2 linked regions of the Cystobacter fuscus genome follow. The protein of the gene in region 1 binds, or shares a complex with, the protein of each later gene. Links are inferred from orthologs where the notes say so. Each region holds a gene or a part of one and is shown on either strand. Other genes may lie near its edges.

Region 1 (3,071 bases):
GCCGGGTGTACCTGGCGGGCGCCATCACCAAGGGCCTGCAGGGCGAGGAGATGGCGGAGATGGGGGCGCTCGTGGCCGCCGGCTGCGTGTGCATCACCGACGACGGCCGCCCGGTGATGAACGCCGGCCTCATGCGCCGCGCGCTCCAGTACGCCACCCAGTTCGACCTGCCCGTCATGGTGCACGAGGAGGACCTGACGCTGTCGGGCAAGGGTGTGATGCACGAGGGCCCCACCTCCACGCGCCTGGGGCTCATCGGTATTCCGCCCTCGGCCGAGGTGGCCATGGTGGCGAGGGATCTCGTGCTCCTGGAGGAGACGCGTGGCCGGCTGCACGTGGCCCACGTGTCGTGCGAGGGGAGCGTGCGTTTGATCCGCGAGGCCAAACGCCGGGGCCTGCGCGTCACCGCCGAGGCCACCCCGCACCACTTCACGCTGGAGGACGAGGCGGTGGGGGACTACGACACCCACGCCCGGATGAATCCGCCCCTGCGCACCCGCCATGACGTGCTGGCCGTGCGCGAGGCGCTCGCGGATGGAACGATCGACGCCATCGCCACCGATCACGCGCCCCACGGCGTGCTGGAGAAGCAGGTGGAGTTCGACAAGGCGTGGAATGGCGTGGTGGGACTGGAGACCGCCCTGGGGCTGACCCTGGCGGCGGTGCGCGAGGGCGCGCTGAGCCTGACGCGGGCCGTGGCCCTCTTGTCGGACGGGCCGGCCAAGGCATTCGGGCTGCCGGGCGGCCATCTGGCCGTCGGAGCCCCGGCGGACATCACGGTGGTGGAGCCGGACGTGGAGTGGACGGTGGATGCGACGCGGTTCTTCTCCCGCAGCCGCAACACCCCCTTCCATGGCCGGCGTTTGACGGGCCGGGTCGCCCAGACGTGGGTGGGTGGCCGGCTGGTCTTCGAGAACGGGCAGACGAAGGAGTCCAGGTCATGAAGAGGGCCGTGCTGGCGTTGGCGGATGGCACCACCTTCGAGGGTCGCGCCCTGGGCGCGTCCGGCGAGACGGTGGGTGAAGTGGTGTTCAACACGTCGATGACCGGCTACCAGGAGATCCTCACCGACCCCTCCTATGTCGGGCAGATCGTCACCATGGCGTACCCGGAGATGGGCAACGTGGGCGCCAACCCCGGGGACGAGGAGTCACCCAAGCCGCACGCGGTGGGCATGGTGGTGCGCAACGCCTCGGCGCAGCAGTCCAACTGGCGCGCCCAGGAGACGCTCGACGCCTACCTCAAGCGCCATGGCATCGTCGGCATCGAGGGGCTCGACACCCGGCGGCTCGTGCGCCACCTGCGCCTCAACGGCGCGCAGATGGGGGTCGTCTCGACGGACGGCCACTCGGCGAGCGCCCTGGTGGAGCGCGCCCGGAACGCCCGGGGCATGGAGGGCATGGACCTGGCCACCGGCGTGTCCACCGCGAAGCCCTACCTCTTCAACACCCCGTCCCCGAGCCTGCTCGGCGAGGAGCCGCGCCCCGTCGCCGAGCCGCGCTTCGACGTGGTGGCCTACGACTACGGCCTCAAGCGCTCCATGCTCCACTACCTGGTGGACGTGGGGTGCCGGGTGAAGGTGGTGCCCGCGGGCACCACCGCCGAGGAGGTGCTCGCCGACAAGCCCCATGGCGTCTTCCTCGCCAACGGCCCCGGGGATCCGGCGGCGGTGAAGGGCGCGGACAAGGTGGTCGCCTCGCTGCTCGGCAAGGTGCCGGTGTTCGGCATCTGCCTGGGCCATCAGATCCTCGCCCTGGCGCTGGGCGGGCGCACCTACAAGATGAAGTTCGGTCATCGGGGCGCCAACCAACCGGTGAAGGACCTGCTCACGGGCAAGGTGGAAATCACCAGTCAGAATCATGGTTTCGCCGTGGATGACGCCAGCGTGAAGGGCAGGGCGGTGGTGAGCCACCTCAACCTCAACGACGGCACCGTGGAGGGCCTGAACGTGCCGGATGCCCGGGCGTTCAGCGTCCAGTACCACCCGGAAGCCTCGCCGGGGCCCCATGACGCGCGCTACCTCTTCACCCGCTTCGCGAAGCTGATGGCCGGAGAGTAGGATCTCGCCGCCCCCATGGAATCCCCTCTTTCACCGTTGTCGTACCAACCCTACCTGGATCAGCTCATCGCCTTCGGGAGTCAGGAAGCGCGCAAGCCGGACCTGCTCGTCGCCAAGGCCGAGTACCTGCGCCTGACGGGCGAGGTGTTCGAGGACGACCAGCTCTTCGAGCTGCGCATGGCGTCCTTCCTGGACTACTACCTGTACGATCGCGTCTCGCCCGCGTCCGGCAAGACGCCGGCGGCGGAGCTGTACGAGCTGCGGTTGCAGAGCGGACCGCCCGAGGAGGCCAACGCCTTCCGGTGCTTCACGGAGACGGTGCACGGCCTCTTCGAGGTGCGCAAGCTGGGCAAGGGCCTGGTGCGCCTGCGCGAACTGCACTCGGGCAAGGACTTCGACGTCACCGAGCGCCGCCACATGGTGGGCCTGGAGACGGGAGACGTGCTGGAGGCCCGGCTCATCCCCTTCGCCGGCCATCTGCTCTTCTCCTCGGCCTTCTGCTTCCACCCACGCGTGGCGGTGAAGGCCATCAAGGCCGAGGCCAAGCGCCGCAAGAAGAAGGAGCCCGAGCGGCCCCCGGTGGAGATGGTCTGGGAGTGCGCCCGGCGCGCGGTGAAGGCCGAGCGCTACAAGCAGATCGCCGTCGAGCGCATCTACGACTTCTCGCAGACGACGCCCTGGTTGGCGTCCGCGAGCTAGTTCTCCTCGGAGAAGGTCGAGGCCCCGCTCCGGGCCTCCCTCTCCGAGCCGTGTGATTTCCCCCCACATTCTCGCGTCCCATCGCGTCAAGAGGCGCGCGGAGCTTCTTCGCGCAAAACCTGACTTTCTGGCTTGTCATCTCCGTTTGAGGGGCGTATAAAACGCTCATTAACGGAATTTTCCTCCCCAACTGTATTCCGGAGAGCCGATGAAAACCATGAAGTCCACGGCAAAGCGGGTCCTGAAGTCCTTCCTCGGTGGCGCGGCGCTGGCGGCGGCGGGTCTCTTCGCTCCGGGCACGGCCTCGGCCGCT
Region 2 (3,882 bases), 1.3 Mb from region 1 along the record:
AGTCCACCAGCGCGTGCGCGTCCTTGCGAATGCGCTCCGGCTCGCTACCGGTCCGTGACGTGGGCCGCGGCGCGGGCGCCTCCTCGGCGGGAGCGGAGGGGGGAGCCGGAGTAGGAGTGGGGGCCGGAGCGGGGGCCTCGGCTCGGGTCCGGGAGCGACGGCGAGAGGGCCGGGTGCCCTCGGTGGTGGGCGGAGGGGAGTCGGCAGCCTCGGCGGCGGGCGCCTGGGCGGGCGGGGCCTCGGTGGGCGGGTTTTCCTGGGAGAGGGCGGGAGCGGCGGACAGCAGCAGGAGCAGGGACCAGCGGCGCATGGGACCTCACGAGAATCAGTGCCGAGCCTACCAGAGGCCGGCGGGGGACCGACCCCTTCACACGAGTTCGTGCAAGCGCGGGCGAACGTGCTATGGGCCCCCCCTCGATGCCTAAGCGAAATGATATCCGGAAGGTTCTCGTCATTGGCTCGGGCCCGATCGTCATCGGGCAGGCGTGCGAGTTCGACTACTCAGGGACCCAGGCCATCAAGGCGTTGCGCGAGGAGGGCGTCGAGGTCGTCCTGCTCAACAGCAACCCGGCCACGGTGATGACGGACCCCGAGTTCGCTCACCGGACGTACATCGAGCCCATCACCGTCGAGGTCGCCGAGCGCATCCTCGCCCAGGAGCGTCCCGACTCGGTGCTGCCCACCATGGGTGGCCAGACGGCGCTCAACCTCGCCAAGGCGCTCGCCGAGCAGGGGATCCTGGAGAAGTACGGCGTGCGGCTCATCGGCGCGTCGCTCGAGGCCATCAACAAGGCCGAGGACCGGCAGCTCTTCAAGGCGGCCATGCAGAAGATCGGCGTGGCACTGCCCAAGAGCGGCTACGCGACGAACATGCAGGAGGCGCTCGCCCTCATCGACGAGGTGGGCTTTCCCACCATCATCCGCCCCTCGTTCACCCTGGGCGGCACCGGCGGCGGCATCGCCTACAACCGCGAGGAGTTCGAGGCCATCTGCCGCTCGGGCCTCAAGGCGAGCCCCAACTCCACCATCCTCGTCGAGGAGAGCGTGCTCGGCTGGAAGGAGTACGAGCTGGAGGTGGTGCGCGACTCGGCGGACAACGTCATCATCATCTGCTCCATCGAGAACCTGGATCCGATGGGCGTGCACACCGGCGACTCCATCACCGTGGCCCCGGCGCAGACGCTCACGGACCGCGAATACCAGCGGCTGCGCGAGGCGTCCCTGCGCATCATCCGGGAGATTGGCGTCGACACGGGCGGCAGCAACATCCAGTTCGGCGTGAACCCCAAGGATGGCCGCATCGTGGTCATCGAGATGAACCCGCGCGTGTCGCGCTCCAGCGCGCTCGCGTCCAAGGCGACGGGCTACCCCATCGCCAAGGTGGCCGCGAAGCTGGCGCTGGGCTACACGCTGGACGAGCTGCGCAACGACATCACCCGCGACACCCCGGCCTCCTTCGAGCCCACGCTGGACTACGTGGTGGTGAAGGTGCCGCGCTTCAACTTCGAGAAGTTCCCCCACGCCGACCGCACCCTCACCACCAGCATGCGCGCGGTGGGCGAGGTGATGGCCATGGGCCGCACCTTCCGCGAGGCCTACCTCAAGGCCATGCGCTCCATGGAGTCGGGCCGCACGGGCCTGGAAGCGCCCGAGCTGCCCACGGAGAAGGAGGAGCGGCGCAAGGTGCTGCGCGACTACGTGCGCGTGCCCCGTCCCGAGCGCCCCATCTACGTGGCCCAGGCCTTCCGCGAGGGGATGAGCGTGGAGGACGTGCACGAGCTGTCCGCCATCGATCCCTGGTTCCTGCGCCACATCCAGGGCCTCGTCCGGGAGGCCGAGTCCATCCAGGCGCTCGGCGGGCTGGACAAGCTGCCGGATGACACGCTGCGCGCGGCCAAGGCGGATGGCCTCTCCGACAAGTACCTCGCCCAGTTGCTCGGGTGCACCGAGGCGGAGGTGCGCGCGCGCCGGCACGCCAAGGGCATCCGGCCCGTGTACAAGCGCGTGGACACCTGCGCCGCCGAGTTCGAGGCGTACACGCCCTACCTGTACTCCACCTACGAGGAGGAGGACGAGGCGCCCCCCACGGCGCGCCAGAAGGTGCTCATCCTGGGCAGTGGCCCCATCCGCATCGGCCAGGGCATCGAGTTCGACTACTGCTGCGTGCACGCGGCGTTCGCGCTGCGCTCGGCCGGGTACGAGACGGTGATGGTCAACTGCAACCCGGAGACGGTGTCCACCGACTACGACACGTCGGACCGGCTGTACTTCGAGCCGCTCACCATCGAGGACGTGCTCGAGGTGTCCCAGCGCGAGAAGCCCGTGGGCGCCATCGTCCAGTTCGGCGGCCAGACGCCGCTGCGCCTGTCGGTGCCCCTGGAGAAGGCGGGCCTGCCCATCCTCGGCACGTCCCCGGACGCCATCGACCGCGCCGAGGACCGCGAGCGCTTCGCGCAGCTGATCGAGAAGCTGGGCCTCACCCAGCCGGAGAACGGCGTCGCGCGCAGCCACGAGGAGGCCTACAAGGTCGCCCAGCGCATCGGCTACCCGGTCATGGTGCGCCCCTCCTACGTGCTCGGCGGCCGGGCCATGGAGGTCGTCTACGATCAGCAGAGCCTCGAGCGCTACATGCGCGAGGCGGTGAGTGCCTCGCCCGAGCACCCGGTGCTCATCGATCGCTTCCTCAAGGAGGCCATCGAGGTGGACCTGGACCTCGTCGCCGACCGCACCGGCGCGGTGCTGGTGGGCGGGGTGCTCGAGCACGTGGAGGAGGCGGGGGTGCACTCGGGTGACGCGGCGTGCACGCTGCCCCCGCACTCGCTGTCGCCGGACCTGGTCGAGCGCATGAAGGATCAGGCCATCGCCCTGGCGCGCGAGCTCGGGGTGGTGGGGCTGATGAACGTGCAGTTCGCCATCCAGGGGAAGACCATCTACGTGCTGGAGGTCAACCCGCGCGCGAGCCGCACCGTGCCCTTCATCTCCAAGGCGACGGGCGTGGCGCTCGCGAAGATCGCCAGCCTGTGCATGGTGGGCAAGACGCTCGCGGAGCTGGGCGCCACGAGCATTCCCGAGTTCAAGCACGTGGCCGTCAAGGAGTCCGTGTTCCCCTTCGCGCGCTTCGCCGGCGTGGACGTCATCCTCGGTCCGGAGATGAAGTCCACGGGCGAGGTGATGGGCATCGCCGCGGACTTCCCGTCGGCGTTCGCCAAGAGCCAGCAGGCCGCGGGCGTGAAGCTGCCCCGGAGCGGCAAGATCTTCATCTCCGTGCGCAACGACGACAAGCCGGCGGTGGTGGACCTGGCGCGGCGCCTGCGCGCGCTCGGCTTCAAGCTGGTGACCACGGGCGGCACCCACGACTACCTGGCGGCCAAGGGCATCGAGACGGAGAAGGTGCTCAAGGTGGCCGAGGGCCGTCCGCACATCGTGGACAAGATCGTCGACGGGCAGATCGTCCTGGTCATCAACACCACGTTCGGCAAGCAGGAGATCTCCGACAGCTTCTCCATCCGCCGCGAGGCGCTGATGCACAGCGTGCCGTACTTCACGACCGTGCAGGCGGCCCGCATGGCCGTGGGCGCCATGGAGTCGTTGATCCACACCGAGCAGAGCGTCAAGCCGCTCCAGGACTACCTCGGCGCGAGCGCGAAGTAGTCCGCGCGCTCGGGGCCGTCGCGGCAGAGGTGGCGGCCAACAAGCGGGGGAAGAGCCGGTCGATGCATGACCGGCTCTTCGGCGCATGGCACCGCCCTACACCCCCAGAACGGCACCCAGTACCTCGATGAGCGCCCGCGGATTCTCCCGGAAGTAGAAGTGGCCGCCAGCGAAGCGATGGAGCCGGAAGTCCGAGGTGGTGTGGTCACGCCAGAGTTCGAGCTTTTCCAG

The links. Proteins that work in one complex are often made in the same cells at the same time.
Region 2: the proteins of carA (region 1) and carB are in contact, whole or in part, in a solved structure (PDB 1KEE), measured with the Escherichia coli proteins. The link is inferred for Cystobacter fuscus from one-to-one orthologs.

Annotation. Positions count from the first base shown.
Region 1 is NZ_CP022098.1:5,604,154-5,607,224, forward strand. The notes cover bases 1-2,999. They hold carA (glutamine-hydrolyzing carbamoyl-phosphate synthase small subunit), read left to right. Parts: upstream 1-940; coding sequence 941-2,059; downstream 2,060-2,999. Other genes in these bases: CYFUS_RS22815 (dihydroorotase), read left to right, coding at 1-944; CYFUS_RS22825 (hypothetical protein), read left to right, coding at 2,075-2,758; CYFUS_RS22830 (kelch repeat-containing protein), read left to right, coding at 2,976-2,999. Outside these bases: more of CYFUS_RS22830, read left to right, coding at 3,000-3,071. UniProt on the Escherichia coli protein: Small subunit of the glutamine-dependent carbamoyl phosphate synthetase (CPSase).
Region 2 is NZ_CP022098.1:6,952,434-6,956,315, reverse strand. What follows is about bases 42-3,851. They hold carB (carbamoyl-phosphate synthase large subunit), read left to right. Parts: upstream 42-417; coding sequence 418-3,651; downstream 3,652-3,851. Other genes in these bases: CYFUS_RS28245 (thioesterase II family protein), read right to left, coding at 3,748-3,851; CYFUS_RS28255 (hypothetical protein), read right to left, coding at 42-310. Outside these bases: more of CYFUS_RS28255, read right to left, coding at 1-41; more of CYFUS_RS28245, read right to left, coding at 3,852-3,882. UniProt on the Escherichia coli protein: Large subunit of the glutamine-dependent carbamoyl phosphate synthetase (CPSase).